Regions from separate parts of the Streptomyces sp. NBC_01314 genome, predicted to be linked through region 3. Evidence: riboswitches for the same ligand, from Rfam matches in the RefSeq annotation. Region 3 holds a riboswitch; each other region holds the start of a gene.

Region 1 (10,507 bases), 2.3 Mb from region 3:
AGGTACTGGGTGCCGATGCTCTTGACCTCCTCCTCGGCGATCGACACCGAGAGGACCGGCAGGCTCTTCGCGGTCAGCCCGGCGGACTTGTACTCCTTGAAGAAGGCCACGTTGCTGTCGCCGTTGAGGGTGTTGAACACGGCGTCCGCGCCGGCGTCCTTGACCTTGTTGACGATGGTGCTGAACTCGGTGGAGCCGAGCGGCGCGTAGTCCTCGCCGACCACCTTCATGCCCTGGGCCTCCGCGTACGCCTTGATTATCTTGTTGGCGGTGCGCGGGAAGACGTAGTCGCTGCCCACCAGGTACAGCCGCGTCAGGCCCTGCTTCTTGAGGTAGTCGAGGGCGGGGACGATCTGCTGGTTGGTGGTGGCGCCGATGTAGAAGATGTACGGGGACTGCTCCAGGCCCTCGTACTGCACGGGGTAGAAGAGGAGCGACTTGTAGCGTTCGAAGACCGGCTTGACGGCCTTGCGGCTGGCGGAGGTCCAGCAGCCGAAGGTGGCGACCACCCTGTCGTCGGTGATCAGGGCTTCCGCCTTCTCGGCGAAGGTCGGCCAGTCGGAGGCACCGTCCTGGCTGATGGGCTTCAGCTTCTTGCCCAGGACGCCTCCGGCGGCGTTGATCTCCTTCACCGCGAGCAGCAGCGCGTTGTGCACGGTGACCTCGCTGATGGCCATGGTGCCCGAGAGCGAGTTCAGCAGGCCCACCTTGACGGTGTCGCCGGAGGTGTCCGCCTCCGCTCCGGCGGCCGACGACGTGCCGCTGCCCGTCTTGGCGCCGCACGCGCTGAGGGCGGCGGTCGTGCCGAGCGCCGACGCGCTCACGAGGAGACCCCGTCTGCTGATACCGATCCCGGACATCAATACCTCCTAGGTCGCTGAAGTGCGACCACAGCCTGCGAGGCAACTGTTTCCCATGCGTTTCGGCGCAATTGAAGAACAGTTTCTGGAGGAAGTATTTTTTTGAGGCTGCGAAATACTTGTTACTTCTCACAGAAAGGATGCGCTTCTGATCCCTCTGTCAGGAGCGGGGGGCGAGGTTAAGCTTTGGCATCACCGTCGCGGGGGCGGCTGAAGGCGAGTTGAGGAGTGCGATGGCGAGGCGGCCCGAGGAACTGCTCCACCTTCTGACCCGGGCCGAGCGCCTCTCCGTACGCCGAGTCCAGTCCGTGCTCGACGAGTTCGACAGTTCCGTCGAGGCCTGGCGGGTACTCGATCTGCTCTCCGACGGGCAGGGTCACAACATGACGGCTCTCGCCGAACACGCCTTCCTGCCGGCGCCGAGCCTGACCAAGCTGATCGACCAACTCGTCGACCAGAACCTGGTCTTCCGCCGCGTCGATCCCGTGGACCGGCGCCGCGTCCTCGCCCACCTCACCCCGCGCGGCCTGGAGCGATGGCAACTGCTCGCCCGCGAAGTGCGCGCCGACTGGGCCGAGTCGGAGCCGCTGACCGACGAGGACACGAAGCTGCTGGGAAGCCTGCTGGGTCGGCTGGCCCGGACCCTGGAGGGCGACGGACCCCCCGACGGCCGGGGAGGGGTCAACGCAGGTCGTGCGGAGCGCGCAGCTGGGCGAGGACGTTGAAGTCGCAGCCTTCCGCCCTCGCGAGGTAGATGCGCTGGCGCACATGCCGCCCGTCCAGGCCCAGCAGGCCACGCGGACCCTCGTAGGAGACGGTGTCGGCGGCCGCCCCGATGGCGGCCACGTCCAGGGCGCGCGCCCGTTCGACGAGCGCGGCGAGCAGCAGGACGCCCTCGTAGCAGGACTCGCCGACGCCGCCCGGCGTGGGCGCCTCCAGACCGAAGCGGCCGGCGTACTGGCCGTGGAAGTCCAGGGTGTTCCGGTCGGCGAGCGAGGCGAAGAAACCGGCCGTGCTGTACAGGTCGAGGGTGGCCTCGGGGCCGCTGCCCATCAGCATGTTCTCGTCCATCAGCGTGCTCAGCCGCAGGCACCGCCGGTCGAGCCCGGAGGCGGCGAAGGCCCGGTTGAAGCGGACCGCGTCGCTGCCGACCAGGAGCATCAGGACCCCGTCGGCGTCGGCCCGCTCGATACGGCGCAGGACGTCCTCGAAGTCCTCGGTGCCGAGCGGCAGATACGCCTCGCCGCTGACCCGGCCCCGGCACGCGCGGGCGTAGCCCCGGGCCGCCCGTGCGGTCCGGCGGGGCCACACGTAGTTGTTGCCGACGACGAACCAGCGGCGCACACCGCGTGACTCGGCGAGCAGCCGCATCGCGGGCAGCAGTTGCCAGGAGGGCGTCTCGCTCGTCATGAAGACGCCCTCGGTGCGCTCCCCGCCCTCGTACAGGGCCGTGTACACGTACGGCACCCGGTGCGCGATGCGTGGGGCCACGGCCTGCCGGACGGAGGAGATGTGCCAGCCGGTGACGCCCTGCACCGCGCCCGAGGCGACCAGTGCCTCGACGTCCTCGGCGACCCGCCGCGGCTCGGCCCCGCCGTCGACCTCGATCAGCCGCAGCTCCCTGCCGAGCACTCCCCCGGCCTTGTTGACCTCCTCGGCGGCCAGCCGCGCGCACGCGCCGCAGGTGGGGCCGAAGATCCCTGCGGGGCCCTGCATCGGGTAGACGAGCGCCACGTTCAGGGTCGAGTCGTCGGCCGTGAGCCGCTCTGGGGTGTGGAGGCGCGGCGGTGGCCGGTTCATGGGTTCATGATGGCGTGATCGTCGTCGGCGCCCCAGGCGGTGCCACGGATCGAGACCGATTCGTAGGCCGGGGCGGAGGGTGGGTCACGGGGGCGCGGGGGCGCGGGGGCGCGGGGGCGCGGGGGCGCGGGGGCGCGGCTGGATGTTCAGCCCGTCGTCCACTTCTCCTCGATCCGCCCGAACCGCCACACCAGCAGCGCGACCGCCCAGGTGACGAAGAACAGGCCGACGACGACGTAGCCGATGATGTTGAGGTCGAGGCCGACGACCCAGTCCCAGAACGTGCCGCGCAGATGGGCCTTCTCGGCGACGAGGCCGAGCAGTTCGACGGTGCCGATGATGAGGGCGACGGCGACCGAGAGGCCCGTGATGGTGAGGTTGTAGTAGACCTTGCGGACCGGCTTGGAGAACGCCCAGCCGTAGGCGAAGTTCATGAACGAGCCGTCGATCGTGTCCAGGAGGGACATACCGGCCGCGAACAGGATCGGCAGGCACAGGATCGCGTACCAGGGCAGTCCTGAGGCCGCGCCCGAACCGGCCAGAACCAGGAGCGCGACCTCGGTCGCCGTGTCGAACCCGAGGCCGAAGAGCAGACCGAGCGGGAACATCTGCCAGGGACGGGTGATCGACTTCATCAGCCGCCCGAGGACGCGGTTCATGAACCCCCGGCTGTTCAGCCGCTCCTCCAGGGCGGCCTCGTCGAAGGAGCCCGAGCGCATCTCCCGGAACACCTTCCAGATGCCCACCATGATCACCATGTTGATGATGGCGATGACATAGAGGAACGTCCCGGAGACGGTGGTGCCGATCCAGCCGGTGAGGTCGTGCAACCCGGAGGCGCCGTTGCGCACAGGGCCGGCGAGCGCCTTGACGCCGAGGGTGAGCAGGAAGGTGAGGACGAAGACGATCGACGAGTGGCCGAGGGAGAACCAGAAGCCGACCGACAGCGGGCGCTGCCCCTCGCCCATCAGTTTGCGGGTGGTGTTGTCGATGGCGGCGATGTGGTCGGCGTCGAAGGCGTGCCGCATTCCCAGGGTGTAGGCGGTGACGCCCATACCGATGCCGAAGGTCCTGCTGCCGACGCTGTAGTGCTCGGGGGCGACGATCACGACCAGCGTGAACCAGCCGATGAGATGCAGCGCCAGGATGAACCCGGCCATACCGCCGAGACTCGCCCACTCCCCGCGCGTCATCGAGTCGCGGATCCGACGCCATGAGAAACCGCCCTTCTCGGTGGTGGCCGAGGGGGCGGTGTCGGTAACAGGAGCCATGGGGGCGTGCGCCTCACTCGTCGTGCCGTGTGCGTGCCGTCGGACCCCTTCAGCCTTGTGCGGCGGGATGGTAACTGCAAGAGGGTCGCAGTAAAGCCCCTGCCACATTTCGGTCAGGTCAGAGTCCTTCGATGGACGGCGCGGTCGCACGAGCTCCCGAGCGTGCGGACCTGTCAGGTGGTCCCCTCCCGACGGGACCGGAACCACCACAGACCGCCGCCGAGTGCGAGGAGGACGGCCGCGCCGATACCGAGCGGCACGGCGAGGGAGACACCGTCGTCGCCGTCGGCGCTGTCCGCAGCGGGCTCCGCCGACGCCGTGGAGGCCTTGGCACTCGGTTCGGGGGACGGGGAGGGGGAGGCCTTCGTGGGCTCCTCCGACGGGGTGGGGCTGACGACTTCGGCGCCGGGTGCGGCGGCCTTCAGGTCCAGACGGGGTGCCGGGTGACCGTGCCCGTGGCCGTCCCCCTCGGATTCCTCCTCCAGTTCGATCCAGCGGTCCACCTTGCCGTCGCTGTACGACTGCAGGGTCTTGAAGGCCAGAGACTTGGCGTCGGGCAGCTGCCGTACGGTGACGGCGTACTCGACGTCCTCCCCCACCGCGAGCTTCGTGCCCGAGACGGTGTAGCCCCGGCCTGTGGGGGCGAACTTCCAGCCGTCGGGGCCCTCCTCGTAGGTGATGTCGGAGGGGACCAGGCCCTTGGGGAGGATCACTTCCAGCTTGGTGATGCCGGCCGAGGCGGACTCCGACTCCGCGGAGAAGGTCAGTTCGACGTTCTGGTCGAGGGCTCGGGCGCCCTCCGCCTCGACCTCCGTGTGGGCCACGGCCGGCCCCGCGATGGCGACGGTGACCGCGAGCGCGGCTGCGGTGAGAACGCCGAGACGGCGCGAACTGCGTACCAAGGTCGGGCGGTGCACTGCGGACTCCCTGTGCCGACGGCGTGAAGGGTGCATTCAAGCGCAGGGCAGGACCTGTGGCCAAGGGCGACCACCTGTACGAACAGTTCCCGCCATCCGCCGCCATCCGTCGCCATCGGGGTTCGCTCGTGTGCGGCGTGGGGGCGGTGGGGCGTGCGCCGGGGTGTGAGCTGTTCCACGGCGCCCGCGCGCCCCTGGTCTCCGCTTGTCAGCGTCCTTATGTGGGCACTACTGTCACCACGCCTTGGTGAACGGGAAATCCGGTGTCATGCCGGTGCGGCCCTCGCCACTGTGATCGGGAAGTCCGGCTCCAGTCCTCACGGACAGCCACTGGGTCTTTGTGACCCGGGAAGGCGGAGCATGGGCGGTGTCACCCGTAAGCCAGGAGACCGGCCAAGGCGCGTCAACCATCCACGAGGTGCTGGAGAGGGTCTGCTGAGCCATGCACATAGCCGAGGGTTTCCTTCCTCCGGCGCACGCGATCGCCTGGAGCGTCGCGTCCGCGCCATTCGTCGTCCACGGAGTCCGGGCACTCACCCGTGAGGTCAAGGAGCATCCCGAGAGCACGCTGCTGCTCGGCGCTTCGGGTGCCTTCACCTTCGTCCTGTCCGCGCTGAAGCTGCCGTCGGTCACCGGGAGTTGCTCCCACCCCACCGGCACCGGCCTTGGCGCCATCCTGTTCCGGCCACCGATCATGGCGGTCCTTGGCACCATCACCCTGCTCTTCCAGGCCCTGCTGCTCGCGCACGGCGGTCTGACCACGCTCGGCGCCAACGTCTTCTCGATGGCGATCGCCGGCCCCTGGGCGGGGTACGGGATCTACCGGCTGCTGCGGCGGTTCGACGTGCCGCTGATGGTCACGGTGTTCTTCGGCGCGTTCGTCGCCGACCTCGTCACCTACTGCGTCACCAGCGTGCAGCTCGCGCTCTCCTTCCCCGACCCGAGCAGCGGCTTCCTGGGCGCGCTCGGCAAGTTCGGCTCCATCTTCGCCGTCACCCAGATCCCCCTCGCGGTCAGCGAAGGTCTCCTCACCGTGCTGGTGATGCGTCTGCTGGTGCAGTCGAGCAAGGGCGAACTGACCCGGCTCGGCGTGCTCCTGGCCGGCAGGCGCGACGGCACCGAGACCGAGGCCGAGACCCAGGCGGTGGCCCGATGAACCGGAACACGAAGATCAACGTCCTGCTGCTGCTCGTCGTGGCCGCGCTCGCCGTCCTGCCACTGGCCCTCGGCCTCGGCGACCACAAGGAGGAGCCCTTCACGGGCTCCGACGGCGAGGCGGAGACGGCGATCACCGAGATCGAGCCGGACTACGAGCCGTGGTTCTCGCCCCTGTACGAGCCGCCCTCCGGTGAGATCGAGTCGGCGCTGTTCTCCCTGCAGGCGGCGCTCGGCGCGGGCGTCCTCGCCTACTACTTCGGTATCCACCGGGGCCGCCGCCAGGGCGAGGCGCGGGCCCGGGCAGAGCTGGACGGGGCCGGGGACACCACCGCGGCCGGGACTGCCGAGGCGGTTCCGGCGGGCGCGACGGTCGCGGCCGGCACGGCAGTTGTGACGGCCACGGCAGCCGCGAAGGCCTCGCCCGGCGACGAAGGCCCGTCCGGTGCTGCCGGGGAGTCCCCCGCCGGGCGGGGCTGAGCCCTCGTGCTGCCGATCGACGCGGCGGCGCACAGCAGTCGCTGGCGCCGCCGCCATCCCGTGGACAAGGCCGTGCTCGGGCTCGGCCTCACCGTGCTCGCGATCTCCCTGCCGCCCTGGCCCGGCGCGGCCCTGGTCCTGCTGACCGCGCTCGTCGTCCTGCTGGGCCCGGCGGGCGTGCCCGGCCGTCGCCTGTGGCGTGCCTACCGGGTGCCGTTGGGCTTCTGCGTGACCGGCGCGCTGCCGCTGCTCGTCCAGGTCGCCGGGCCCGACGGGTTCCTCACCCTGGCCGACGGCGGCCCGGCCCGCGCCGGGGAGCTGCTGCTGCGCACCTCGGCCGCCTCCCTCGGCGTCCTCCTGTTCGCCTTCACCACACCCATGTCGGACCTGCTGCCGCGCCTGGTGAAGGCCGGGGTGCCCGCGCCGGTCGTGGACGTGGCGCTGGTCACGTACCGCATGAGCTTTCTGCTCCTGGACTCCGTGCGCCGGATCCGGGAGGCACAGGCCGCCCGGCTGGGGCACACCACGCGGGCCGCCACCTGGCGTTCGCTCGCCGGTCTCGGCGCCACCGCGTTCGTACGGGCCTTCGACCGCGCGGCCCGGCTGCAGACCGGGCTCGCCGGGCGGGGGTACGACGGCACCCTGCGTGTCCTGGTACCCGAGGCCCGGGTCTCGGCCCGCTTCACCCTGGCCAGCGTGGCGCTCCTCGCGGCCTTGGCCGTCCTCACCTTCGTCCTGGAAAGGCCGCTGCCATGAGCGAGCCCGAGCTGGTCGCCCTGCGGGGCGCGTCCTTCGCGTACGAGGACGGTCCGGCCGTGCTCAGCGATCTCGACTTCGAGGTGCACGAGGGGCGCGCGCTCGCCCTGCTGGGCCGCAACGGCAGCGGCAAGACCACACTGATGCGGCTGCTCAGCGGCGGGCTGCGGCCCCGCACGGGCGAACTCTCGGTCGAGGGGCGGCCGGTGACGCACGACCGGAAGGGTCTGACCCGGCTGCGTACGACGGTCCAGCTGGTCGTCCAGGACCCGGACGACCAGCTGTTCGCGGCGTCCGTCGCGCAGGACGTGTCGTTCGGGCCGCTGAACCTCGGGTTGTCCGACGCGCAGGTGCGGACCCGGGTGGACGAGGCGCTCGGCGCGCTCGGCATCAGTGCCCTCGCCGACCGGCCCACCCATCTGCTCTCCTACGGGCAGCGCAAGCGGACCGCCATCGCCGGCGCGGTCGCGATGCGGCCCAGGGTGCTGATCCTCGACGAGCCGACCGCCGGGCTCGACCCCGACGGACAGGAGCGGCTCCTCGCCACCCTGGACGAGCTGCGCCGGTCCGGCACCACCGTCGTGATGGCCACCCACGACGTCGATCTCGCCCTGCGCTGGGCCGACGACGCGGCGCTGCTCACCCCGTCCGGCGCGCGCACGGGCCCGGTGGCCACGATGCTCGCCCGCACGGACCTCCTCCAGCAGGCGGGGCTGCGGTTGCCCTGGGGGATCGCGGTCACGCAACTGCTCCGCGAGCAAAGGCTGTTGACCGGTGAGGAGTCCGGCCCGCGCACCCCGGAGGAGCTGGCCTCCATGGCGGGGGCGCGCGTCGCTCCCCCGATACCGGCCGACGGCTGAGGAGCCCCCTCGGAGTCTTCGGCGGGGCCGCTCACACGCGCAGGCCGTAGACGCGGACGGCGGTTCCCGCGAAGACGTCCCGGTGTTCCGACGGGCCCAGTCCGGACATCAACGCCCCTGCCGCGTCGAGGACTTCGAGGTAGTCGGAGGCGAGCCGGCAGACGGGCCAGTCGGAGCCGAACATCAGCCGGCCGGGGCCGAAGGCGTCCAGCACGGTGTCGGCGTACGGGACGAGGTCCGCGACGGACCAGGTTTTCCAGTCCGCTTCCGTGACCAGGCCGGAGAGCTTGCAGACAGTGTTCGGAAGGGCGGCCAGTCGCCGTATCCGCCCCGCCCACGGCTCCAGTTCGCCGGAGGTCACGGGCGGCTTCGCCAAGTGGTCGAGGACGAAGGTGAGTCGGGGGAGGCGTGCCGCCGCCTCCACGGCGGCCGGGAGTTGGTGGGGCTTGACCAGGAGGTCGTAGACGAGTCCCGCGTCGGCGACGGCGGCCAGGCCCCGCAGGACGTCCGGGCGTACCAGCCAGCGGGGATCGGGTTCGCCCTGCACCTGGTGGCGGAGGCCCACCAGGTGCTCACCGCCGGGCCCTTCGCGCAGCTCGGCGAGGGCGGCGGCGACATCGGGCGACGTGAGGTCGGTCCAGCCGACTACCCCGGCGACCAGGTCGCTGTCGGCGGCCAGGGCCAGGAACTCGGGGGTCTCCTCGGGCACGGTGACCGTCTGCACCAGCACCGAGGCGGTGACACCGGCGGCGCGCGCCTCCGGTTCCAGGTCGCGGAGGGTGAAGTCGCGGCGCAGCGGGGCGAGTTCGGGGCCGGTGATCCAGTCCTGGTCGCGGACGGAGAGGTCCCAGACATGGTGGTGGGCGTCGACGATCACGGGGCGGGCGCCGGTGCCGGTCGGCGCTTCCGCGGGTGCCGCGCCGCTCACAGTTCCCACACCACGGGCAGGCCCGCGTCGGAGCCCTCCGCCGAGTAGTCGTGGACGATGTCGAGCAGGTCTGCCATGCGGGCCTGCCAGGCGATGTTGACCGGGAGTTTCTCCAGTTCGGCGATCATCGCCGCGTAGTCCTCGACCTCCAGCAGGTGGAACAGGTCGGTGCCGCTGCGCCAGATCGTCCACCGGCTCACCCCGGCGGCACGGATGGCGGTGGTCAGCTCCTCGGGGACCTCGCGGTGGGCCGCCTCGTACTCCTCGACGCGGTCCGCACGGACCCTGGTGTGCAGGGCGATCCTCACGACGGCTCCTTCGGCGACGGGGTTTCTTCGAGAGTCGTGGGCACGGGGGCTTCCGGGGCGAGCAGGCCCTCCGCGCGCAGCTCGTCCCAGAGGGCGGCCGGGACGGGGTGGCGGGCCTGCTCCACGGTGTCGCGGACCTCGGCGGGTGAGCGGGCTCCGGTGAGAACGCTCGCGACGGCCGGATGGCCGAGCGGGAAGCGGAGGGCGGCGGCGCGCAGGGGCACACCGTGGCGTTCGGTGACCGCCTTCAGGCGCAGGGCCCGTTCGAGTACGGGTTCCGGGGCGGGCGCGTAGTCGTAGGTGGCGCCCGGCCCGGGGTCGGTGAGCAGGCCGGAGTTGAAGACGCCGCCGATGAGGACGCTCCGGCCGCGGGCGGCGGCCTCGGGGAGCAGTTCGGCGAGGCCTTCCTGTTCCAGGAGGGTGTAGCGGCCGGCCAGGAGGACGACGTCGATGTCGGTCTCGCGCAGGAAGCGGGCCGGGAGCGCGGACTGGTTCATGCCGACGCCGATGGCGCCGACGACGCCTTCGCCGCGCAGTTCTTCGAGTGCCGGGTAGGCCTCGTCGAGGGCCTGTTCGGCGTGGTCGTCGGGGTCGTGGAGGAGGACGACGTCCACCCGGTCGAGGCCGAGGCGGCCCAGGCTGGCTTCGAGGGAGCGGCGGACACCGTCGGCGCTGAAGTCCCAGACGCGGCGCAGGGTCGCGGGGACGGCGAAGCCGTTGGCCAGGTCGTCGCCCGCGCCACCGCCTTCGCCGTTCCCGTCGGCGGGCACCAGCAGACGTCCGACCTTGGTGGAGACGGTGTACGAGTCCCTGGGGCGGTCGCGCAGGGCGGCGCCCAGGCGGCGTTCGGACAGGCCGAGGCCGTAGTGGGGGGCCGTGTCGAAGGTGCGGATCCCGGCGTCCCAGGCGGCGTCGACCGCGGCGGCGGCCTCCTCGTCGGGCACCGGGCGGAAGAGGTTGCCGATGCCCGCGGCGCCGTACGACAGCTCGGTGACGCGGACATCGGTGCGGCCGAGTGTCCTGGTCCTCATGAGCCCGCCGGGCGGATCCGGAGGCCCTGCATGCCGCCGTCGACGGCGAGGGCGGTGCCGGTGACGGAGGCCGCGGCGGGGCTCGCCAGGTACACGATGGCGGCGGCGACCTCGTCGGCGGTGACCAGACGGCCCAGGGGC
Region 2 (10,507 bases), 710 kb from region 3:
TCGGGCTCGGCGGGGGCGCCGACGACGCGCAGGGCCTCGAAGGCGAGGCCCCGGATGAGGGCGTCCTCGCCGCGGGCGGCGTCGATGAGCTCGGTGACGGCGCCGCCGACGGGGCGGGCGGCGAGCCAGGCACGGTACTCGGCGCGGGCCGCGTTCGGGCGGAGCTGGGCGCAGCCTCGGAGCATGTCCTCGGCGGAGACCTCGATGTTCCCGGCGGGGCTCTGCGCGGCGACGCAGATCTGCTCCAGCTTGACCCAGACCGCCCAGCTGCCGAGCGGGGTGAGGGTGGCCTGGGCGTCGCCGTAGGTGAGGGCGCCGACGGAGGCGAGGGCCCGCAGGGACCAGTCGAGCAGGGGGGCGAGCGGGGTGTCCTCGGCGCTGGGCTCCGGGCTCGGCCCGGCCTGCGGGCCGTAGGGGACTTCGCAGCGCTCGGTGCGCAGTTCGGTGACCCGCTGTTCGAGGAGGTCGAGGAGCTGCTCGACGGGGACGGGCCCGGCGGAGAGCTGGAGGAAGGAAAGCACCTGGGGCATGGCCGAGACGACCTCGGCGACCGCCGCGGGCTCTCGGTCCTCGGGCTCGGGGTAGGCGATGGACCAGGCGTCGAAGAACGCGACCCAGCCGCGCAGTACGGCGCTGTCGTCGCGGTTCCAGGCGCGCAGCCGCCAGCCGGGGCGCGCGCTGTCGCCGTGCACCTCGACGAGTCCGGCCAGCCGTGCCGTGTCCCAGTCGTGGCGGACCTGATCCGGGGTCAGTCCCAGGTGGTCGGCGGCCCGTTCGGCGGACGCGACGGAGAGGGTGCCCTTGCCGTCGGGGCTCGCGCCGTCGCGGCCGGGACGCAGGGCGGCATCGGCCCAGTGGGCGACGCGGGCCGCGTCCGCCAGGACGGCGCGGGCCATGCGGGCGAGTTCCACGGGCGGCGGTGTGCCCTCCGGGGGCCGGGGAGCCGGTCGGCGGCGCTGGGTCACTGCCGCTCGGGGAGCGGCGGCCAGGGTTCGCGGGCCGACGAGTCGGAGCCTGGAGTCGCGCGGGTTACGGGACGTCACGGGGGCAGTCTTCCGGTTGACGGTCCGAAAACCCAAACGGAATGTCACAGCGGGCGACAGGAGTGGCCAACGCACGGGTTCCCCAGGGGCTCGACACCGAGGGGGATCGCCTCGGCACAGCCTAAACGGAATGTGGCGCACCTCTCCTTGGCGGGCGGTTTCTCGGCACCCTTCCATCCGGGTGCCGAGGGGTCGGCCGCTCGACCGCCGACGGCAGGCGGCTGCCTACATCAGTGGTGTGAGGAAGCGGCGGAGGGCCTCTTCGTAGGCCTTGGGGTCGGCGTTCCACATGGCGCCGTGCGGGGCGTGGCGGACGGTGCGGAGGGTGACCCGGTCGGGGTGGAGGGCGGCGAGACGGCGGGAGGGCCCCCAGGGGGCGACGGCGTCGTCCGGGCCGTGGAAGAGCAGGGTCGGCGCCCTGAGCCCCGGTGGGGCGACGCCCTGGCCGAGGGTGGCGGCGCGCAGTCCCGTGCGGCCCTGGGCGGCGCGGACCGCGAGGGGCAGCAGGGCGTTGGGGGTGCGGCGGGCGGCCGCCAGGGCGCGCAGGGTGGCGGCCCAGTCGAGGACCGGTGAGTCCAGGACGAGTCCGGCGACGCGGTCGCGCAGCGCGGAGTGCGTGGCGGCGCGCAGGGCCATGGTGGCGCCGGTGGACCAGCCGTGCAGGACGACCCGCTCGGCGCCGTACCGGACGGCGTACCTGATGGCGGCGTCCACGTCGCGCCACTCGGTCTCGCCGAGGTGGTTCAGGCCGTCCAGGGAGCGGGGTGCGCCCGAGTCGCCGCGGTAGGCGAGGGCGAGGACCGGGAACTGGTGGCGGTGCAGGGACTCCATGACGTTCATGGTGTGTTCGCGGGTGGCGCCGAGCCCGTGCACGGCGATCACCCAGGTGTCGCGGGCGGCGGGCACGAACCAGGCGGGCAGGACGCCGAGTTCGCCGGGGACCTCGACGTCGTCGTGGTCGAGGCCGAGCGCGGTCCGCGGGTCGCCGATATGGAGGTCGGGGGTGAGCCATACCTTGTCGCCCGGCTCCAGGGTGCCTTGGGTGACGCGCTCCAGGCGGCGTACGACGGCGTCGGGAGCGTGCGGGGCGGCGTCCAGGACGTTGCCGACGACCGCGTGGGAGCCGTTGCCGGTGAGGCCGTAGGTGCCGGGGCGCCGGGAGGCGAAGGCGCGGGTCAGCGCGATGCGGCCGGCGGCGGTTGAGTGCACGGTCAGTCGGGGTTCCGTGGGCAGTGGTTCGCCCGGCGGCGCCTTCAGCGCGACGTCGCTCGCCAGCCGGCCCGCGGCGACACTGGCCGCGCCGGCGGCGAACGCGACCCCGAGGGCCGAGGCTGCCGCTCTGACTCCACGCACGGATCCAGTGTCCTGGCGGACCGCGACATGGGCCAGTGGGCGTGCGTACGAGGGTGACCGGGGCGGCGTGGGCGGAGCCGCGTGGGCGGAGCCGCGTGAGTGGAGCCGCGTGAGTGGAGCCGCGTGAGTGGAGCCGCGTGAGTGGGACCGCATGGGTGGGGCAATCGGGGTGACGAGCCCGGAGCCCTGGTGGCCAAAGGGGCACGCGTGGGAGCGGCACCGCCGGACAGGCACGATTCGGCTCCGCGCCGTCGCGGCGGAGAGTAGGGACCGGCAGAAGAATGAGGCCGACGGACAGTGGGGGCGGCCGGAGGGTGGAGCGGGCCGGAAGGGTGCGGGGCAAACCACAGGGGTGCGGGGCGGCCTGAGGGTGGAACGGGCGTGGAGGCTGCGGGGCGGGCCGGAAGGGTGCGGGGCGGCCTGAGGGCTATTGCGGTTGGCCGTAGTCCTTGAGTCGTTGCCCCGTCCTGTTCACCTGTTCGCGGGTGAGTAGATGGGGGGTGAGGCCGGGCACGGAGGAGGCCTTCAGCCAGACCTGGCACATCCATTCGAGTTGGGTCGTGCGGTCGTAGGCCTCGGAGAGGGTGTCCCCGTAGGTGATCGTGCCGTGGTTCTGGAGGAGACAAGCGGTGCGCCCCGTCAGAGCGCGGAGCATGTTCTCGGCCAACTCGGGGGTGCCGTAGGTCGCGTAGGGGGCGACTCGGACGGGTCCGCCGAGGGCCGCGGACATGTAGTGGATCAGCGGCAGCTCGCTCACGAGGGTGGAGACGGCCGTCGCGTGGACGGCGTGGGTGTGGACGACGGCGCGGGCCTCGGTGGTGGTATGGATCGCCAGGTGCATGGGGAGCTCACTCGTCGGGCGAAGCGCGCCGAGGACCTGCCGGCCGGAGAGGTCGACACCCGTGACGTCGTCCGACGTCAGACGGTCGTACGGCACTCCCGTCGGTGTGACCAGGACGGTGTCCCCGACGCGTACGGACACGTTGCCGGAGGTGCCGACGACCAGACCGTCGGCCACCGTCCGGCGGGCCGCCGCGACGAGCTCGTCCCACGCGCGCGCCACGTCGTCCGGCACACCCCGCCGCCCCATGTCCCGCGAGTTCTGTGCGTCCTCACCCGTGCCCCGCTCGTCCCGGGTGTCGCGCCACTGCTCAGCCATGCCGTGATCCTGCCAGGCGGATCCCCCGACGGCTCCCGGGCGGGGGCACGGCAGGCCGGACGAAGACCTCCGGAAGAGCCCATATAGGCCTATATCGACCGGCGTTGACGATTGGCCGGTGATCGCCGAACCGAGTCGTCCGGCAAGGCCCGGGCCGCCCGCTTCGTGAACAATGGCGGCGGCCGACGCTCGGACGGTCGACGCTGCCGCCGGCCGTCGACATCGAGTACAAATCGAGTACAACCCGTACGACAAGCCGGCTGAAGAAGTTCGCCAAGGGCCAGCGGGGTAGCGGGTAGCGGACCTCGACGTTCCGTCTCAGTTCGAACGTCAGGCCGCCAGACGTCAAGCCCGACGCGTCCGGCTCCGCACAAGCGGAGCGGCGACATCTCATTCACTACACCCGTACGCCCGCCCCAGTTCATCTTCCGTTCACCCAGGTTGCCTACGGTCCTTATGCCAATGACGTCCGAAAGAAGCTCGGGTAAATGGAAAACTTCTCGCTGATCCTCGCGATCGTGGTCATCACCGCGCTTGCGTTCGATTTTACGAACGGTTTCCACGACACCGCCAACGCGATGGCCACCACCATCTCGACAGGCGCCATGAAGCCCAAGGTCGCGGTAGCCATGTCCGCCGTGCTCAACCTTGTCGGCGCGTTCCTTTCCATCGAGGTCGCCAACACCATCTCCAAGGGACTCGTCGACGAGTCCGGCATACAGCCAGAGGTCATATTCGCGGCGCTCGTCGGCGCCATCCTCTGGAACCTGCTGACCTGGCTCGTCGGACTCCCCTCCAGCTCCTCGCACGCCCTGATGGGCGGCCTGATCGGCGCCACCATCGCCTCGGTCGGTGTGGGCGCGGTGCACGGCGACGTTCTCGTCACCAAGGTGCTGATCCCCGCCGTCGCCGCCCCGCTGGTCGCCGGTCTCGCGGCGATGCTCGCCACCCGGCTGACGTACAGACTCGGTGAGCACACGAGCGAGAAGGCCTCCGGCAAGGGCTACCGCGCCGGCCAGATCGCCTCCGCCGGCCTGGTCTCGCTGGCCCACGGCACGAACGACGCCCAGAAGACGATGGGCATCATCACCCTCGCCCTGGTCGCCGGCGGCACCCTCGCACCCGACTCCGACCCGCCGGTGTGGGTCATCTTCTCCGCCGGTACGGCCATCGCACTCGGCACCTACCTGGGCGGATGGCGCATCATCCGCACGATGGGCAAGGGCCTGACCGACCTCCAGCCGCAGCAGGGCTTCGCCGCCCAGACCAGCGCGGCCACGGTCATCCTGGCCTCCTCGCACCTCGGCTTCTCGCTCTCCACCACGCACTCGGTCTCCGGTGCGGTGATGGGCGCGGGGCTCGGCCGCAAGGGCGGGGTGGTCCGCTGGTCCACCGCGACCCGGATGTTCATCGCCTGGGGTCTGACCCTGCCGGCCGCCGCGCTGGTCGCCGCGCTCGCCGAGTGGGTGACGTCCTTCGGCACCTGGGGCACGGCCGTCGTCGCGGTCTTCCTCGTCGCCTCCAGCGCCGCGATCTGGGTGGTCTCGCGCCGTGAGGTGATCGACCACACCAATGTGAACGACACCGAGGAGCCGCCCGGCGTGGTGACGACGGCGATGGCCGCCGTGACTCCACCGCCGGTCGGCACCGTGGCCGAGGATCTCACGGCGACCATCCCGGCCCCCGCGGCCACGGTCGCCGCCGAGACCACGGCCCCGGCGGGCTCGTCCACGCCGACGCCCGCCGTCTGAGCCCCACGACTCCCTGAGGAATCACCACCATGCACATCGACTGGGCAGCTCTCGGCTCCGTCTTCGGAGTCAGCCTCGTGGTCACCGTGGCCCTCGTCGGCCTCTTCACCCTGGGCATCGTCGGTCTCTCCAAGCGGGAGCAGGCGTCGACCCGGGGCGACTCGGTGGCGGCGGCGACCACTGGGGCGTACGTGTGCTTCGCGCTGTGCGCGGCGGCAGTGGCGTACGGAATTTCCCTGATCATGACCTGAGACCGGAAATCCCACGGCCCCCACGGGGCCGTAGTGACAACTGCAGAATCAACCCCCGAGAGCGTTCATGACGCTTTCGGGGGTTTTGTTTGCATTGAGGATGCCTTGGCGAAGTTTTCGAATCGACACATGTCATAATGACGGCCGCTAGCCGATGACAGCTAACTCACCTACTCTATTGGGGAGTTACTGTTCGAAGGTGGCGGTCTGACGAGTCGGGTACGACATGTGGCAGGGAGCACCATGGCCAGGGACATCGATCCGAGCCTGAATCGACGCAGGCTTCGCATCGAGCTGCGCAAGGCGCGTGAGAACGCCGGGCTGACCCAGCGGGACGCGGCGCAACACCTGGAGTGGTCACTCTCCAAGCTGATCAGGATCGAGGCCGGCACCGTGAGCCTCGGCGTCACCGACCTGCGCGCACTCCTACAGATGTACGAAGTCACGGATGCCGAACGCGTGACCGAGCTGGAGAACGCGGCCCGGGGTTCGAAGGGCCAGTCCTGGTGGGCGCAGTACAGCGAGCTGGTGTCTCCGCAGTACGCCCAGTACCTCGGCTACGAGGGCGCGGCGAACAGCATTCGCATGTACAACCCCATCATCCTTCCCGGCCTCGTGCAGACCGAGGACTACGCCACCGCGCTGCTGTCCGCCCAGGCACCGGAGTCCCAGGTGCGCCAGCAGGTTGAGTTGCGTATCACCCGGCAGGAGCGCTTCTTCGAAAGCGAGAACGGCCCCACGATGAACATCGTTCTGGACGAGGCGGCCGTGCGGCGCGAAATCGGCGGTCCGGCGGTGATGCGGCGGCAACTGGACCACCTCAGGACGATGGTGGAGCACTCCCGCACAAGCCTCCAGCTACTGCCGTTCTCCGCCGGAGCCCACTACGGCATCGCCGCGCCGTTCATCCTGCTGGAGTTCAAGGACGACGACGACCTGCTGTACATCGAAGGTCCCACGGGGGGCCTGTCGAGCCGTGACGACCTGGGCCTCACAGCGCGCTACCAGGAGTGCTTCGAGGACATCAGCTCCATCGCGTACCGCGGCGACCGGATGGTCGGGGCGCTCGACGCGATCAAGGAGAGTCTCAGCAACGACTGACCCCGGGCGGGACACCCGGGCAGAGAAACGGGGGGAGGCCTCATGGCGGTCTTCGGAATACGGGCGTGGTGGCGGGGGTTGGGCTCAGCCCCCGCCGTTCCACCGGACAGCACGGCGAGAGATCCCGACGAGACGGCGGGCCGACAGGAGTCCGCCGCACTCGACGACTGCACCCTCAAGCCCTACCCCATGCAGCAACCCGAGTGGACCGACGCCCTCATTCGGGTCGAAAGCGCCCGGGTCGCCGGACAGATTCGCCTGCCGTCGGTACGGCTGCTGTTGGGCACGACATGCGGCAGCGCTCTGCTGTTCAGCATCTCCGTGGCCACTCGGGTCGCCCCGGGCGCTCCGCTCGGAGCCTCAACACCGTTGGCCACGGCTGTGATCGGCGCCGTGGGAGCAGCCCTGGTCACAGCGCTCGGGGCATGGCTGGGCAGAGCACTGCGCCACCGCACCGGCGTCAGTGGCGCTCCGGCCTCCGGGGCTGTGCCGCCGCGAGAGCCCGGTTCAGGACCCGGAGCCGCTCAGCGACCGGAGTGAGACCCCACCAGAGGCCGGCACCGGCGGCGACGAGAACGGTCACCACCAGCCAGACCAGACCGCGCACTTCACCTCCTGGGACGAGGAACGCCACCAGTGCGCCCGCACCGACTGCCAGCACCCCCATGACCGAGCAGAAGAGTGCCAGTGGCGCTGCCGCCGTCACCCACGTTCCGCGCGCGCGCTGATATCCCGTGCGCGACGAGACCGTCTTCCTGGGCCGATCTTCCATGTGTGCACCTCCCGTCCCCCGGGTGACCCGTCACGAGTCGCCCGTCCCCGGGTCCACAAGTCCAGCCAGAAAACCACACCACGCCGTGTAGCGGAAGGTGAGCACAGAGTTCTGGCTCCAGTTCGAGTCGCGCAACAGTACGCGCCCCCGCTCGGGCAGCACCTCGACGCACTCACCCTGCGTGCTGGAGTAACTGCTCCTGCGCCACAACCGCTCCGGCGAATCCCTGCCGACCACACCGACCTCCACCTCACCAGTCAGCGCGCCGACACGGCGTCCTCACCGCGGCGACCCGAGCGCCGTGTCCCGATGCCGCTCGTCGGCGCTCAGCTTTCGTACTGCCGTTCCCTCAAGTGTTCCCAGCTTGGGCATCGGGGAAGAGCGTGGAAAGAGCCGATTCGGGCGTCTGGCGATATTTCGGCGATGTGGGGCTCAGCACACCGCTGCACCGCAGGTCAACAGCAAGTTGACGGGTCTTCCGGGGGCGTGGTGGACTGCCGGGGCCATGTACGACGGTAGGAGAGGAAGCCGGTGCGAGTCCGGCGCGGTCCCGCCACTGTCACCGGGGAAGAACCTCCCGGGAGCCAGGAACTCTCGCCGTCGGTCTCGTCGAACCAGGGCGTGGACACCCTGAGTGAGGACATTTCGCCATGTGCGCCATGTGCGGCTGCTCGTCGGGCCTCGGTGCCCGGTCCCTGCCCGACCCCGTGATCGGCTGAACGGGTGTGTGCCGACCGCGTCTTCGCGTACGGCGCCGCCGCCGGACTCCTCGGTGATCTGCTGCTCGGTGATCCTCGCCGGGGCCATCCGGTCGCCGCGTTCGGGCGGGCCGCCGGTGCCGTGGAACGGGTGCTGTGGCGGGACCACCGGGGGTGGGGCGCGCTGCACACGGCGGTGTGCGCGGGTGGCGCCGTGGCGTTGGGGGCGGCTGCCGCGTCCGCGGTGCGGCCGTCGCGTGCGGCCTCCGTCGCGTTGACCGCCGCTGCCACCTGGGCCGTCGTCGGGGGGACCTCGCTCGGGCGGGAGGCCCGGGCCGTGGGGCGGTACCTGGAGTCCGGGGATCTCGAGGGTGCTCGTGCGCGGTTGCCGCATCTGTGCGGGCGGGATCCTCAGTCGCTCGACCCGGCCGGGATCGCGCGGGCCGTCGTGGAGTCCGTCGCCGAGAACACGTCCGACGCGGTGGTGGGGGCGCTCGTGTGGGGGGCCGTCGGTGGGGTGCCCGGGCTGGTCGGGTTTCGGGCCGTCAACACGTTGGACGCCATGGTCGGGCACCGGTCGGAGCGTTATCGGCGGTACGGGTGGGCCTCCGCGCGGCTGGACGATGTGGCGGGGTGGCCGGGGGCCCGGCTGACCGCGGTGCTGGCCGCGGCCGCGGGCGGGGATGCCCGGGGTGCCGTTCGAGCCTGGCGTGCCGATGCGGGGAAGCATCCGAGTCCCAACGCGGGGCCGGTGGAGGCGTCGTTCGCGGGGGCGCTCGGAGTGCGGTTGGGGGGCACGTTGTCGTACGGGGGGCGGGTTGAGCATCGGCCGGTGCTGAATGGGGAGGGGCGGGCTGTCGCCGTGGCGGACATCGAGCGGGCTGTTCGGTTGTCCCGGCGGGTGAGTTGGCTGGCGTTGGGGGTCAGTGCGGGTGGGGCGGTGCTGCGAGGGCGGGTTTCGAGGCGCCCGGCGCGGCGGTTGAGGAGTCAGGGATGAGTGGCGGACTACTGGTCGCCGGGACCACCTCCGACGCCGGGAAGAGTGTCGTCACCGCCGGGATCTGTCGGTGGCTCGTGCGGCAGGGGGTCAAGGTCGCGCCCTTCAAGGCGCAGAACATGTCGCTCAACTCCTTCGTGACGAAGGAAGGCGCCGAGATCGGGCGGGCTCAGGCCATGCAGGCGCAGGCCTGTCGGGTGGAGCCCAGTGCCCTCATGAACCCCGTTCTGCTGAAGCCCGGGGGTGAGCGGAGCAGCCAGGTGGTGCTGCTGGGCAAGCCCGTGGGGGAGATGAGTGCGCGCGGGTACCACGGGGGGCGGCAACAGCGGCTGCTCGGGACCGTGTTGGAGTGTCTCGCCGAGTTGCGGGGCACGTATGACGCGGTGATCTGTGAGGGGGCCGGTTCCCCCGCCGAGATCAATCTCCGGAGGACCGACATCGTCAACATGGGGATCGCCCGGAACGCCGGGCTTCCCGTGCTCGTCGTCGGCGACATCGACCGCGGTGGGGTCTTCGCGTCGTTCTTCGGGACCGTCGCGCTGCTCTCGCCCGAGGACCAGGCGCTCGTCGCCGGGTTCCTCGTCAACAAGTTCCGGGGGGACGTCTCCCTGCTGGAGCCGGGGCTCGACATGCTGCACGGGCTCACCGGGCGGCGGACGTACGGCGTGCTGCCGTTCCGGCACGGGCTCGGGATCGACGAGGAGGACGGGCTGCGGATCTCGCTGCGGGGGACGGTCCGGGAGTCGAACGTCGCGCCGCCCGTCGGGGCGGACGTGCTGCGGATCGCCGTGTGCGCGGTGCCGCTGATGTCCAACTTCACCGACGTGGACGCGCTCGCCGCCGAACCCGGTGTCGTCGTGCGGTTCGTGGACCGGGCCGAGGAGCTGGCCGACGCCGACCTCGTCGTCGTTCCGGGGACCCGGGGGACGGTGCGGGCGTTGGACTGGCTGCGGGAACGCGGGCTCGCCGACGCCCTGGTGCGCAGGGCCGCGGAAGGGCGGCCGGTGCTCGGCATCTGCGGGGGGTTCCAGGTGCTCGGCGAGCACATCGAGGACGAGGTCGAGAGCCGGCGGGGGCATGTGGACGGGCTCGGGATACTGCCCGTGCGCGTGCGCTTCGCTCCCGGGAAGACGCTCACACGGCCCGTCGGGGAGGCCCTCGGGGAGCCGGTCGAGGGATACGAGATCCATCACGGGGTCGCCGAGGTCCTGGGCGGGGTTCCCTTCCTGGACGGATGCCGGGTCGGGCAGACCTGGGGCACGCACTGGCACGGGTCGTTGGAGTCGGACGGGTTCCGGCGGGCCTTTCTGCGTGAGGTGGCGGCCGCCTCGGGGCGCCGTTTCGTGCCGGCCGCCGACACGTCGTTCGCCGCGCTGCGCGAG
Region 3 (10,507 bases):
TTTTTTCGAGCAATTCCGACAATGACGGAACGCGCTAACCCGCGGCTTCCAGACCGCTCCAGCTCCGCCCGATCGCCTTCTCGCCCGCCCACCGGTCGAGCAGCCCGCGAGCCTCGTCCTCCGGGGCCGCCAGGGACACGCGCTGGGCGCCCGCGAGCGCCGGCCGGGGCTCCTTGTGGAGGGTGCCCTCGCTGCAGCAGGCGCAGTGCGTCGTCAGGCTGCCGGCGGGTTCCGCCGCGAAGTCGTGGTCGGCGAAGAGGGTGGTGAGGGCTTCCAGGTCGGCGGGGTCGCCGACCGCGACCGTCACCTGGAACGTGGGCAGGTCGGACGGTTCGAAGAGGAGCAGTTCGTCGAAGACGGGGTAGGTCGCGCCGTCGACGACGCGTTCGCCGTTGGGCTGGCCGTCGTGGAGGACGATCTCGCCGTAGCGGCGGCCGCCGGTCACGGGCACGTTCATCACGCGCCCGCGCGTCGGGCACAGCCGGTCGATCCACACCACCTCACGTGCGCCATCGGTGTCGAGGCGCACGCAGGCCTGGCCGAAGCGGCCGTCGATCTCGCCCTCGCCGTCGGGCAGCTGGATGCCGAAGCCGGTCCAGGCGTCGCGGGCGGTGGCCCAGTCGCGGCGGATCGTGGCGGCGATGCCGAGGTTCCAGTACGCGGGGTCGCCCTCGCCGCGCGGTGCGCGGGCGGCGGCCTGGATGCCGAGCTCGTACGCCTTGTCCCAGTTGCGCAGGAACTTGTGGCCGAGCGCGGCGTCGTACCACCACTCCGCGCTCGGCTTCTCGTCCGGGAAATGGGCGAGCACCTGTTCGTAGAGGTCGGCGGCGCGCTGCCACTCCTCGGCGTCCCAGGCCACGTACGCCTGCTTGATCAGCTCCATGGCCTCGGACTTCCGCACGCTTCCCGCCCCGACTTCCCGATCGTTCCTGTACCGACCGCAGAGCGTAGGCCTCCTAGTCCTCCGGCGGGAACACCGGCTCCCCGCTGCCCAGGAGGGCGATCGTGATCGCCTCCACCGGGCAGCCCTCCGCCGCCTTCAGGATGCGTTCGTTGGCATCGGTGTCGGGGGCGGCGGGGTGGGACTGCATGGCGGAGTCGAGGCGGAAGGCTTCCGGGGCGAGGTGGGTGCACTGGGCGGAGCCGATACAGAGGGAACGGTCGACCTCCACGTGCCAGCGGTCACCCATGCCCTGTCAGTCCTCTCCGTCGACGGTAACGGTGACGACGGTGGGCGGCTCGTACCCGGCCGGCAGATGGATCATCTTGTGCTCCAGGTACTCGCCGTAGCCCTCGGGGCCGAACTCCCGTCCCAGGCCGGAGTTCTTGTAGCCGCCGAAGGGGCCGAGCATGTCGAGGCTGAAGGTGTTGACGGAGTAGGTGCCGGTGCGGACCTGGCGGGCGATGTCGATGCCGTGTTCGTCGTCTGCGGTCCAGACGCTGCCGCTGAGGCCGTAGTCGGAGTCGTTGGCGATGCGTACGGCCTCGGCCTCGTCGCCGTACGGGAGGAGGCAGATCACCGGGCCGAAGATCTCCTCGCGGGCGATGCGCATGGAGTTGTCGACGTCGCCGAAGAGGGTCGGCTCGACGTACCAGCCGCGTTCCAGGCCGGCCGGACGGCCGCCACCGGTGAGGATCTTGGCACCCTCCTCCTGGCCGATGCGTATGTAGTCGAGGCTGCGGCGCTGCTGGCGGGCGGCGACGAGGGGGCCGAGTTCGGTGGCGGGGTCGAGGGGGTCGCCGATCTTGAGCGCGGAGGCGTAGGCCGCGAAGGCCTCGGCGAACTCGTCATAGCGGCTGCGCGGGACCAGGATGCGGGTCTGGGCGACGCAGGCCTGCCCGTTGATCATCCAGGCGAAGGGGGAGATGCCGTTGACGGCCGTCTGCGCGTCCGCGTCCGGCAGGATCACGGCCGCCGACTTGCCGCCCAGCTCCAGGGTGACGCGGGTGAGGTTGCGGGCGGCGACCTCCATGACCCGTTTGCCGGCGGCGACCGAGCCGGTGAAGGAGACCTTGTCGACGCCCGGGTGCCCGACCAGGTACTCGCTGACCTCGCGGTCGGCGGGAAGGATGGAGAGAACACCTTCGGGCAGGCCGGCCTCGGCGGCGATCTCCGCCAACAGGTAGGCGTCCAGGGGGGTTTCGGGCGACACCTTCAGGATCGCCGGGCAGCCCGAGAGGAGGGCGGGAGCGAGCTTCGCGGCGGCGGTGAACTGCGGGACGTTCCAGGGGACGATCGCCGCGACCACGCCGACCGGCTCGCGCCGGACGAGGATCTTGCCGAGCACGCCGTCCCGCCGCTCCTCGTACGTGAATCCGCGCGCCGTCGTGATCGCCGCGTCCCACACCAGCATCGAGGCGAGCGCCTGCACCATCACGCTGGAGGTGAACGGGGTGCCGTTCTCGGAACTGATGATCCGGGCGAACTCCTCGTGCCGTACGGCGAAGGCGTCCTTGATGCGGGCGACGACCTCGATCCGTTCGTCGAGGGTCATACGTGGCCAGGGGCCGTGGTCGAAGGCGTGGCGCGCGGCGGCCACGGCCCGGTCGACGTCCGCGCGCGACGCGTGCGGGACGCGACCGATGACCTCCTCCGTGTGCGGCGAGACCACCTCGATGACGTCCGTGCCCAGGGGGTCGGTCAACTCCCCGCCGATGAACAGCTGTCCGTGTTCCACGAGTTCGGTCATGGCCGACTGCCTCCCGGAGCCAGTTCTCTTCTCCAGCAAGTTCCAAGTTCGCGAGTCCGCAGGTGCGCAGACTTAGATTCAGATTCAGATTCCGACCCAGACTCAGATTCTGACGAGTCATCAGATCGTGAGGGATAGGGAACAGATACCAGTTCCAGTGAGAGGAGTCCACGGACTGCACACCGGATCATCCGGACTCCCGGTGGAACCCGTTCTAGTTATAGTGGCCGGAGCGCGCGGTGATCGGGTCATCAACGGGGCATCGACGACAGGGGGAGCGCATGACACACGTGCACGATCACGGCGGAGGCGTACGGTCCGTCGAGGTCCCCATCCCGGACAACCCGCTCGGCCACACCCTCGTGTACGTCGTCGACACCGACCGCGGGCCGGTCCTCGTCGACACCGGCTGGGACGACCCGGCGTCGTGGGACACGCTCGCCGCGGGTCTGACGGCCTGCGGTACGTCGGTCGCGGAGATCCACGGGGTCGTGATCACGCACCACCACCCCGACCACCACGGGCTGTCGGGGGCGGTGCGCGAGGCGTCCGGGGCGTGGATCGCGATGCACGCGGCGGACACTGCGATCGTACGGCGCACGCGCGGGACCGGCCCCGACCGCTGGTTCACGTACATGACGGACAAACTCACGGCCGCGGGCGCACCCGAGGAACACCTCGCCCCACTGCGCAGCCCGCGCCGCCCCCGCGCCCTGCCCGGTTTCTCCCCCGCGCTCCCCGACCGCGAGATCGTCCCCGGGGAACTCCTCGACCTCCCCGGCCGCCGCGTCCGCGCGATCTGGACGCCGGGCCACACGCCCGGCCACGTCTGCCTCCATCTGGAGGAGGAGCATCCCTCCCGGCTCCCCGGCCACGGCCGCCTGTTCTCCGGCGACCATCTCCTCCCCGAGATCAGCCCGCACATCGGCCTGTACGAGGACCCGGACGACGACACCGTCACCGATCCCCTCGGCGACTACCTCGACTCCCTGGAACGCGTCGGGCGCCTCGGCGCCGCCGAGGTCCTGCCCGCCCACCAGTACGCGTTCACCGACTCCGCCGCCCGCGTACGGGAGTTGCTGGCCCACCACGAGTCCCGGCTCACCGGCCTGCTCGCCCTCCTCGCCTCTCCCCTCACCCCCTGGCAACTCGCCGAACGCATGGAGTGGAACCGCCCCTGGCCCCAGATCCCCTTCGGCTCCCGCAACATCGCGGTCTCCGAGGCGGAGGCGCATCTGCGGCGACTGGTGAAGCTGGGGCGGGCGGAGGCGGTGACGGGGAGCGATCCGGTGACGTATGTGGCGGTGTGAGGGGCTTTCGTCGAGGCTGGAGGCCGCCGCCGCGCCCTCACCAGGCCGTGCTCTCAGGCCACCGTCGCCGGAAGCATGAGGGAGCGGATCAACTCCTCGGCGGCTCCCACGAGTTCCACTTCGCGCGCGGTCATCGTCGGGTTGGCCGCGCGGCGCCGTCCCGCCTCGACGAGTCCCTCCTCCGTCAGGGCGGAGGGGCCGTCGGGCTGCTGGGCGAGGAGGAGGGAGACGAGTGTGGCGTGGGCCATCTCGGCACGGAAGTCGGCGGTGTCGACGGCGACTTGGGCGAGGATCACTGCGGACGTACCCCAGTCGAGGCCGGGCGGCCCCTCCTCGGCAGTGCTCCAGTCGATGACCCGGGGGCCGTGGGTCGTGAGGATGACGTTCTCGGGGTGCAGGTCCAGGTGGAGGACGCGGGGTGTGGGCGCTGTGGACGACGCCCCGCGGGTGGGGGGCGGCGCGGCGGCGGTGGGGCTGAGGGAGTGGCCGGGCGTATGACTGCGGGGCGGGGAGATGTCTTGGCTGCCGGGCAGGGAGATGTCTTGGTCGCGGGGCGGGGAGATGTCCTGGCCGCGGGGCGTGCAGAGCGCTTGGTTGCGAGGCGGGAGGGCATGGAGGGAGTGCAGGAGGCGTGCCAGGGTGGCGCCGACCTGCGCCGGGTCGAGCAGACCGGTGGCGACGGCCTCCAGCATCGTCGGGCCGGACAGCCGCTCCAGCACCATTTCCGTACGGCTCGCCGAGCGCACGCGCGGGACGGGGTACCCGTGGGCCCGTACGTGCTCCATGATCTCGGCCTCGGCGGCCGCGTCACCCCAGCCGTCCCGGTAGCGCCGCAACACCCAGGCACCGACGGCGCCTTCCGGGCTCCCGGTTCGGCCGGTTGCGGCACGGCCGCCGAGGCCGCGACGGCCGCCGCGCCCGCCGACTTCGCCACGGTCGCCGGGGCCACCAGGGCCGCTGGCTGCGTCACGGTTTCCAGGTCCGCCGTCCCCGGACGGCCCCTCGGCCCAACCGAGCGCGTCGCCTCGGCCGCTCCCGCCGGCTCCGTCGGCCGCGAAATGGCCGTTGGGCCCATCGACCGTGTGGTGTCCGTCGGCTGCGGCGGGTCCGGTAAGCCCGTTGCGCCCGGGGCGCCCACCGCGTCCGGTATGTCCGTCAGCTCCGTCACCGTCGTCGAGTCCGTCGGGGGCGGTGGCTTCGCTGTGGGCGACGAGGGTGGCGGGCCCGGCCGTCGCGGACTCGCTTTCGTCGGTGTGGAGTTCGTACACGTCGGCCGTGCGGCCGGACCCCAGCAGTCTCCCCGTGCGCATGGCCCGAACCTATCCCGGCGCACCAACTGCCCTCAGGCTTTTGGCTACCGGCAGGTAGAGTGACCGGGTCGTCATCACACCCGTACGGGGGGAAGCCGGTGCAAATCCGGCGCTGACCCGCAACCGTGAGCCGACCCCGGCAAGGGGGAGGCAAGTCGGACTGCCCTGTACGGAATCGTGACCGGCTCGCGTCACCGGCGGCCCGCCGGTGTACGGCACCGTCGAGGAATACGGAGCCGAGCCGCCCGGCGCTTCGCCGTGCGCCCGGCTCCCCGTCAGGGAGAGGCAGCCGCCGATCATGAATGTCCGCCGCAGCGCCGCGGTAGTCGCCGTACTGGCCGTCACAGCCGGGCTCGGCACCGGACTCGGTGGCGGATTCGGTGGCGGATTCGGTGGCGGTTTCGCGCCGGTCGCTCTCGCCGACGACGCGTCTCCCGTGGCATCCGCCGCTCCCTCCGCCTCGCCGTCGCAGGCGATCCCCACCGGCCTGTACGGCTCCACCGACCCCACGTACGACGGTGTCTGGCGGCAGTCCCTCGCGCTGCTCGCGCTGGACACCGTGGAGGAGAAGCCCGGTGCCGGCGCCGTGCGGTGGCTCGTCGGGCAGCAGTGCGCGAGCGGGGCGTTCGCGGCGTACCGGGCCGACGCCACCGCGCGGTGCGATGCCAGGACGACGGTCGACACCAACAGCACGGCCGCCGCGGTCCAGGCGCTCGCCGCGGTCGGAGGACAGGACGCCGAGACGGGGCGGGCGGTGCGCTGGCTGAAGGACAACCAGAACAAGGACGGCGGCTGGGGCTACACCGCCGGCGGGCCCAGCGACGCGAACTCGACGTCCGTCGTGATCGGCGCGCTGACCGCCGTGGGCGACGCCCCCGACAAGCAGAAGAAGGCCGGCAACTCGCCCTATGACGCCCTCCGCGCCCTCGCCATCCCCTGCGGGGACGGGGAGAAGGACGGCAAGGGGAGTGGGAAGGACGGCGGGAACGACGGCGGCGCCTTCGCCTATCAGCCCGACAAGAAGGGCGGTCTCGCCGCGAACGCCGACGCCACGGCCGCCGCCGTACTCGGCAGCCTGGGCAAGGGGTTCGCCGCCGAGGCGGGGAACGGGCCGGGGAAACAAGGGGATTCCGTCGGGGAGTGCGTTTCGGGTGACTCGCCGGAGGATCTGGCCCACAACGGGGCCGACTACCTGGCCGGCGCCCTCGCCGCCGACGGTTTTCTGACGTCCGCCCTCGCGGGTGCGGAGGATCAGCCCGACCACGGCAACACCGCCGACGCGGTCGTCGCGCTCGCCGCCGCCGGGGACAAGGGCGCGACCGCGAAGCCGCTCGCCTGGCTGGAGAAGAACTACGGCGTCTGGGCGGCCAAGGCCGGCCCCGCCGCGTACGCCCAGCTCGTCTTCGCCGCGCACGCCGCCGGTGACGACCCGCGCGACTTCGGTGGCGCCGACCTCGTGGCCCAGCTGAAGGAGACCGGTCCGGCGCGCGACGTGGACGACTACTCCTCCATACCGAGCGACGAGACCGCCACCGGGGAGGAGGACGGCGCCGGTCTCGGGGCTGGCGCGTGGTGGGCGATCGGGTTCGGGCTCGCCGTTGTCGGGGGCGTCGTCGGGTTCGTACTGGTGAGGGCCGGCAGGAAGCGGCGGGAGGCGTGATCGGCCGCCGGAGGGCCGCCGCGATCAGGTCGACTGCCGCGCCGACGGGCTCGTCGTGGTCGGCCTCGCCTCTTCTGCCCCGGCCCCGGCTGCGTGGCGTGTTGCCGCTGCTGAGCGGCATCCTGCTCCTGCTGGGGAGCGTGGGCGTGGGGCAGGCTCATGCCTCGGCGTACCGCTACTGGTCGTTCTGGGATCGGGACGGTTCGGCCTGGACGTATGCCACGCAGGGACCGTCGACCGCGCGGCCGTCCGACGGGGATGTCCAGGGGTTCCGGTTCGCGGTCAGCAGGGACTCCGCGGACGCGGCCCAGCCGCGTGGGGCCGCCGACTTCGCCGCGATCTGTGGGGAAACAGCCGCGCGGGGTGGGGAGAAGCGGGTCGCGCTGGTCATCGACTTCGGTACGGCGGCGGACGCGCCGGCCGGTGAGACGCCGCCGACGGCGCGTACGGCGTGTGCGCGCGTTCCGGACGACGCGAGTACGGCCGAGGCGTTGGCGTCCGTCGCGAAGCCGCTTCGGTACGACACGAACGCGATGCTCTGCGCGATCGCCGACTATCCGGGGAAGGGGTGCGGTGAGGCGGTCGGCTCCGATGCCGATGCCGATGCCGATACCGGCGCCGATGTCGATACCGATGCCGGGGGCGATCCCACCGGCGACGCCCGCACGGACGAACCGAGTTCGCCGCCCGCTGGCGCTGTCACCTCCGACGAAGGGGGCGGGCCGTCCGTCGGGCTGCTCGCGGGCGTGGGAGTGGTCGCCGTGCTGGGGGCCGCTGCGGTGTGGCAGGCGCGGCGGCGTCGGAGGTAGGGCGGATGCGGTGGTGGCGGAAATTCAGCCGACCGGCACAACTACCCGCGGCCGAGACGACGGGGCGGGAAGCCGGCCCAGCGGCACGACTGCCGGTGGTCAGGGGGAGCAGGGAGCTCGGCGTGCACCCCCTCGCCTGGTGGGTCTGGGCCCTCGGGCTCGCGACTGCCGCGTCCCGTACCACCAACCCCCTTCTCCTCTGCCTCCTCGTCGCGGTCGCCGGATACGTCGTGGCCACGCATCGGACCGACGCGCCCTGGGCCCGGTCGTACACCGCGTTCGTGAAGCTCGGTCTCGCCGTACTGCTCATTCGGCTGGTCTTCGCGATCGTGCTGGGCTCGCCCATCCCCGGTACGCACACCCTGTTCACGCTCCCCGAAGTGCCACTGCCCGACTGGTCACAGGGGATCCGACTCGGTGGCCGGGTCACAGCGGAGGGGTTTCTGTTCGCGCTGTATGACGGGCTGCGGCTGGCCACCCTGCTGATCTGCATCGGCGCCGCGAACGCCCTCGCGAACCCGGCGCGGCTGCTCAAGTCGCTCCCCGGCGCCCTGTACGAGGCGGGCGTCGCCGTGGTGGTGGCGATGACGTTCGCACCGCATCTGGTGGCGGACGTCCAGCGGTTGCGGGCCGCGCGGCGGCTGCGAGGGCGGCCGGACCGGGGCGTACGGGGGCTGCTGCACGTCGGACTGCCCGTGCTGGAGGGCGCGTTGGAGCGATCGGTCGCGCTCGCCGCCGCGATGGACTCGCGCGGCTACGGCCGTACCGCACAGGTCCCCGCCCCGGTCCGCCGTACGACCGCCGCGCTCACCCTCGGCGGGCTGCTCGGCGTCTGCGCGGGAACGTACGGCGTACTGACCGCCGAGGGCGGCACCTACGGCCTCCCCGTGCTGCTCGCCGGGCTGGCCGCCGCGCTCACCGGACTGCGGCTGGGCGGCCGTCGCTCGCCGCGCACCCGCTACCGGCCGGACGTGTGGGGCGGGCGCGCGTGGCTGGTGGCCGGGTCCGGCATCGCCGTCGCCGTGCTGCTGATCGTCCTCGGCGCGTACGACTCCGCCGCCCTGCACCCCACCGTCGTACCCCTCACCTCCCCGGACCTCCCCCTCCGGCCGGCCGCCGCGATCCTGCTGGGCCTACTCCCCGCGTTCGTGGTGCCCGCCCCACCGAAGCCCGCCTCGTCGAGGCCCGCCCCGCCGCGCACCCAGCCGAACGCCGCCCCACCGACGAAGGAACCCGCGTGATCCGCTTCGAGGATGTCTCCGTGACGTACAAGGGAGTGGCGGAACCCACCGTCCAGGGCGTGGACTTCGAGGTCCCGGAGGGTGAACTCGTGCTGCTCGTCGGGCCGTCGGGCGTCGGCAAGTCGACGGTGCTCGGGGCGGTGAGCGGGCTCGTGCCGCACTTCACCGGCGGCACCCTGCGCGGCCGGGTCACGGTGGCCGGGCGGGACACCCGTACGCACAAGCCTCGTGAACTCGCCGACGTGGTCGGCACGGTGGGGCAGGACCCGCTGTCGCACTTCGTGACGGACACCGTCGAGGACGAACTCGCCTACGGGATGGAGTCGTTGGGGCTCGCTCCGGACGTCATGCGGCGCCGGGTGGAGGAGACGCTCGACCTGCTGGGGCTCGCCGGGCTCCGCGACCGTCCCATCGCCACGCTCTCCGGCGGCCAGCAGCAGCGCGTCGCCATCGGGTCCGTCCTCACCCCGCACCCGCGTGTGCTCGTCCTCGACGAGCCGACCTCGGCGCTGGACCCGGCCGCCGCCGAGGAGGTCCTGGCCGTGCTCCAGCGACTCGTCCACGACCTCGGCACGACCGTCCTGATGGCCGAACACCGCCTGGAACGCGTCGTCCAGTACGCCGACCAGGTCGCCCTCCTCCCGGCCCCCGGTGCCCCGTTGACCCTCGGCACCCCGGCCGAGATCATGGCGGTCTCTCCCGTGTATCCGCCGGTGGTGGACCTCGGGCGGCTGGCGGGCTGGTCCCCACTGCCGCTGACGGTGCGGGACGCCCGCCGCCGCGCGGGACCACTGCGGGAACGCCTCGCGACTCGAACACCGGACACCACCCGCGCTCCAAAGGGGCGCGGGGAACCGCCCGATCAACCACAACCCACCCGCACCCCGCGACGCACAGAAGCCCCCGAGCTCCCCCCGGCCCGCCCCTCCCCCCTCCTCCGGCGCCTCCTCGGCAAACATTCCACCCCTCCCACCCCCTCACCTCCCGCCGAACCGGCGACAGTCAGGGCCCTCGATGTCCACCGCGGCCACGTCCACGCCCTCACCCACATCGACCTCACCGTCACCCCCGGCGAGACGATCGCTCTCATGGGCCGCAACGGCGCCGGCAAATCCACGCTCCTCTCCGCGCTGGTCGGACTGGTGGAACCGGCGGCCGGTTCGGTGCGCGTGGGCGGGCTGACGCCACACCGCACGGCGCCGAAGGATCTCGTACGCCGGGTCGGGCTCGTACCGCAGGAGCCGCGCGACCTCCTGTACACCGACACCGTCGCGGCGGAGTGCGCGGCGGCGGACCGGGACGCGGGGGCCGAGCCGGGCACGTGCCGGAGGCTCGCCTCCGAGCTGCTGCCCGGGATCGGGGACGACACTCACCCCCGTGACCTGTCGGAGGGGCAGCGGCTGGCCCTCGCGCTCGCGGTCGTCCTCACGGCCCGCCCACCGCTGCTCCTCCTCGACGAGCCGACCCGGGGCCTCGACTACGCGGCC

What was found. Region 3 has a riboswitch for cobalamin ahead of OG622_RS35250 (prenyltransferase/squalene oxidase repeat-containing protein). Riboswitches for the same ligand answer to the same signal wherever they lie in the genome.
Region 1: another riboswitch for cobalamin. It lies ahead of OG622_RS45085 (energy-coupling factor ABC transporter permease); the one in region 3 lies ahead of OG622_RS35250 (prenyltransferase/squalene oxidase repeat-containing protein).
Region 2: another riboswitch for cobalamin. It lies ahead of OG622_RS38270 (cobalamin biosynthesis protein); the one in region 3 lies ahead of OG622_RS35250 (prenyltransferase/squalene oxidase repeat-containing protein).

The regions. Positions count from the first base shown of each region.
Region 1 covers NZ_CP108394.1:10,257,092-10,267,598, reverse strand. Annotated here, with positions in the region: gene urtA (urea ABC transporter substrate-binding protein) at 1-860, opposite strand, end outside; gene OG622_RS45105 (MarR family winged helix-turn-helix transcriptional regulator) at 1,094-1,585, shown strand; gene OG622_RS45100 (substrate-binding domain-containing protein) at 1,542-2,660, opposite strand; gene OG622_RS45095 (HoxN/HupN/NixA family nickel/cobalt transporter) at 2,807-3,931, opposite strand; gene OG622_RS45090 (DUF1775 domain-containing protein) at 4,105-4,848, opposite strand; cobalamin riboswitch at 5,055-5,261, shown strand; gene OG622_RS45085 (energy-coupling factor ABC transporter permease) at 5,291-6,004, shown strand; gene OG622_RS45080 (energy-coupling factor ABC transporter substrate-binding protein) at 6,001-6,483, shown strand; gene cbiQ (cobalt ECF transporter T component CbiQ) at 6,490-7,239, shown strand; gene OG622_RS45070 (energy-coupling factor ABC transporter ATP-binding protein) at 7,236-8,099, shown strand; gene OG622_RS45065 (amidohydrolase) at 8,131-9,027, opposite strand; gene OG622_RS45060 (L-rhamnose mutarotase) at 9,024-9,335, opposite strand; gene OG622_RS45055 (aldo/keto reductase) at 9,332-10,366, opposite strand; gene OG622_RS45050 (SDR family NAD(P)-dependent oxidoreductase) at 10,363-10,507, opposite strand, start outside.
Region 2 covers NZ_CP108394.1:8,707,028-8,717,534, reverse strand. Annotated here, with positions in the region: gene OG622_RS38310 (hypothetical protein) at 1-1,043, opposite strand, end outside; gene OG622_RS38305 (alpha/beta hydrolase family protein) at 1,269-2,396, opposite strand; gene OG622_RS38300 (class II aldolase/adducin family protein) at 2,824-3,555, opposite strand; gene OG622_RS38295 (anion permease) at 4,044-5,306, shown strand; gene OG622_RS38290 (hypothetical protein) at 5,336-5,557, shown strand; gene OG622_RS38285 (helix-turn-helix domain-containing protein) at 5,801-6,658, shown strand; gene OG622_RS38280 (hypothetical protein) at 7,119-7,364, opposite strand; gene OG622_RS38275 (DUF397 domain-containing protein) at 7,461-7,667, opposite strand; cobalamin riboswitch at 7,903-8,045, shown strand; gene OG622_RS38270 (cobalamin biosynthesis protein) at 8,154-9,125, shown strand; gene OG622_RS38265 (cobyric acid synthase) at 9,122-10,507, shown strand, end outside.
Region 3 covers NZ_CP108394.1:8,000,973-8,011,479, reverse strand. Annotated here, with positions in the region: gene OG622_RS35275 (tetratricopeptide repeat protein) at 35-901, opposite strand; gene OG622_RS35270 (ferredoxin) at 957-1,190, opposite strand; gene OG622_RS35265 (aldehyde dehydrogenase) at 1,197-2,690, opposite strand; gene OG622_RS35260 (MBL fold metallo-hydrolase) at 2,972-4,000, shown strand; gene OG622_RS35255 (phosphotransferase family protein) at 4,054-5,310, opposite strand; cobalamin riboswitch at 5,359-5,493, shown strand; gene OG622_RS35250 (prenyltransferase/squalene oxidase repeat-containing protein) at 5,609-6,970, shown strand; gene OG622_RS35245 (SCO2322 family protein) at 7,069-7,779, shown strand; gene OG622_RS35240 (energy-coupling factor transporter transmembrane component T) at 7,902-9,020, shown strand; gene OG622_RS35235 (ABC transporter ATP-binding protein) at 9,017-10,507, shown strand, end outside.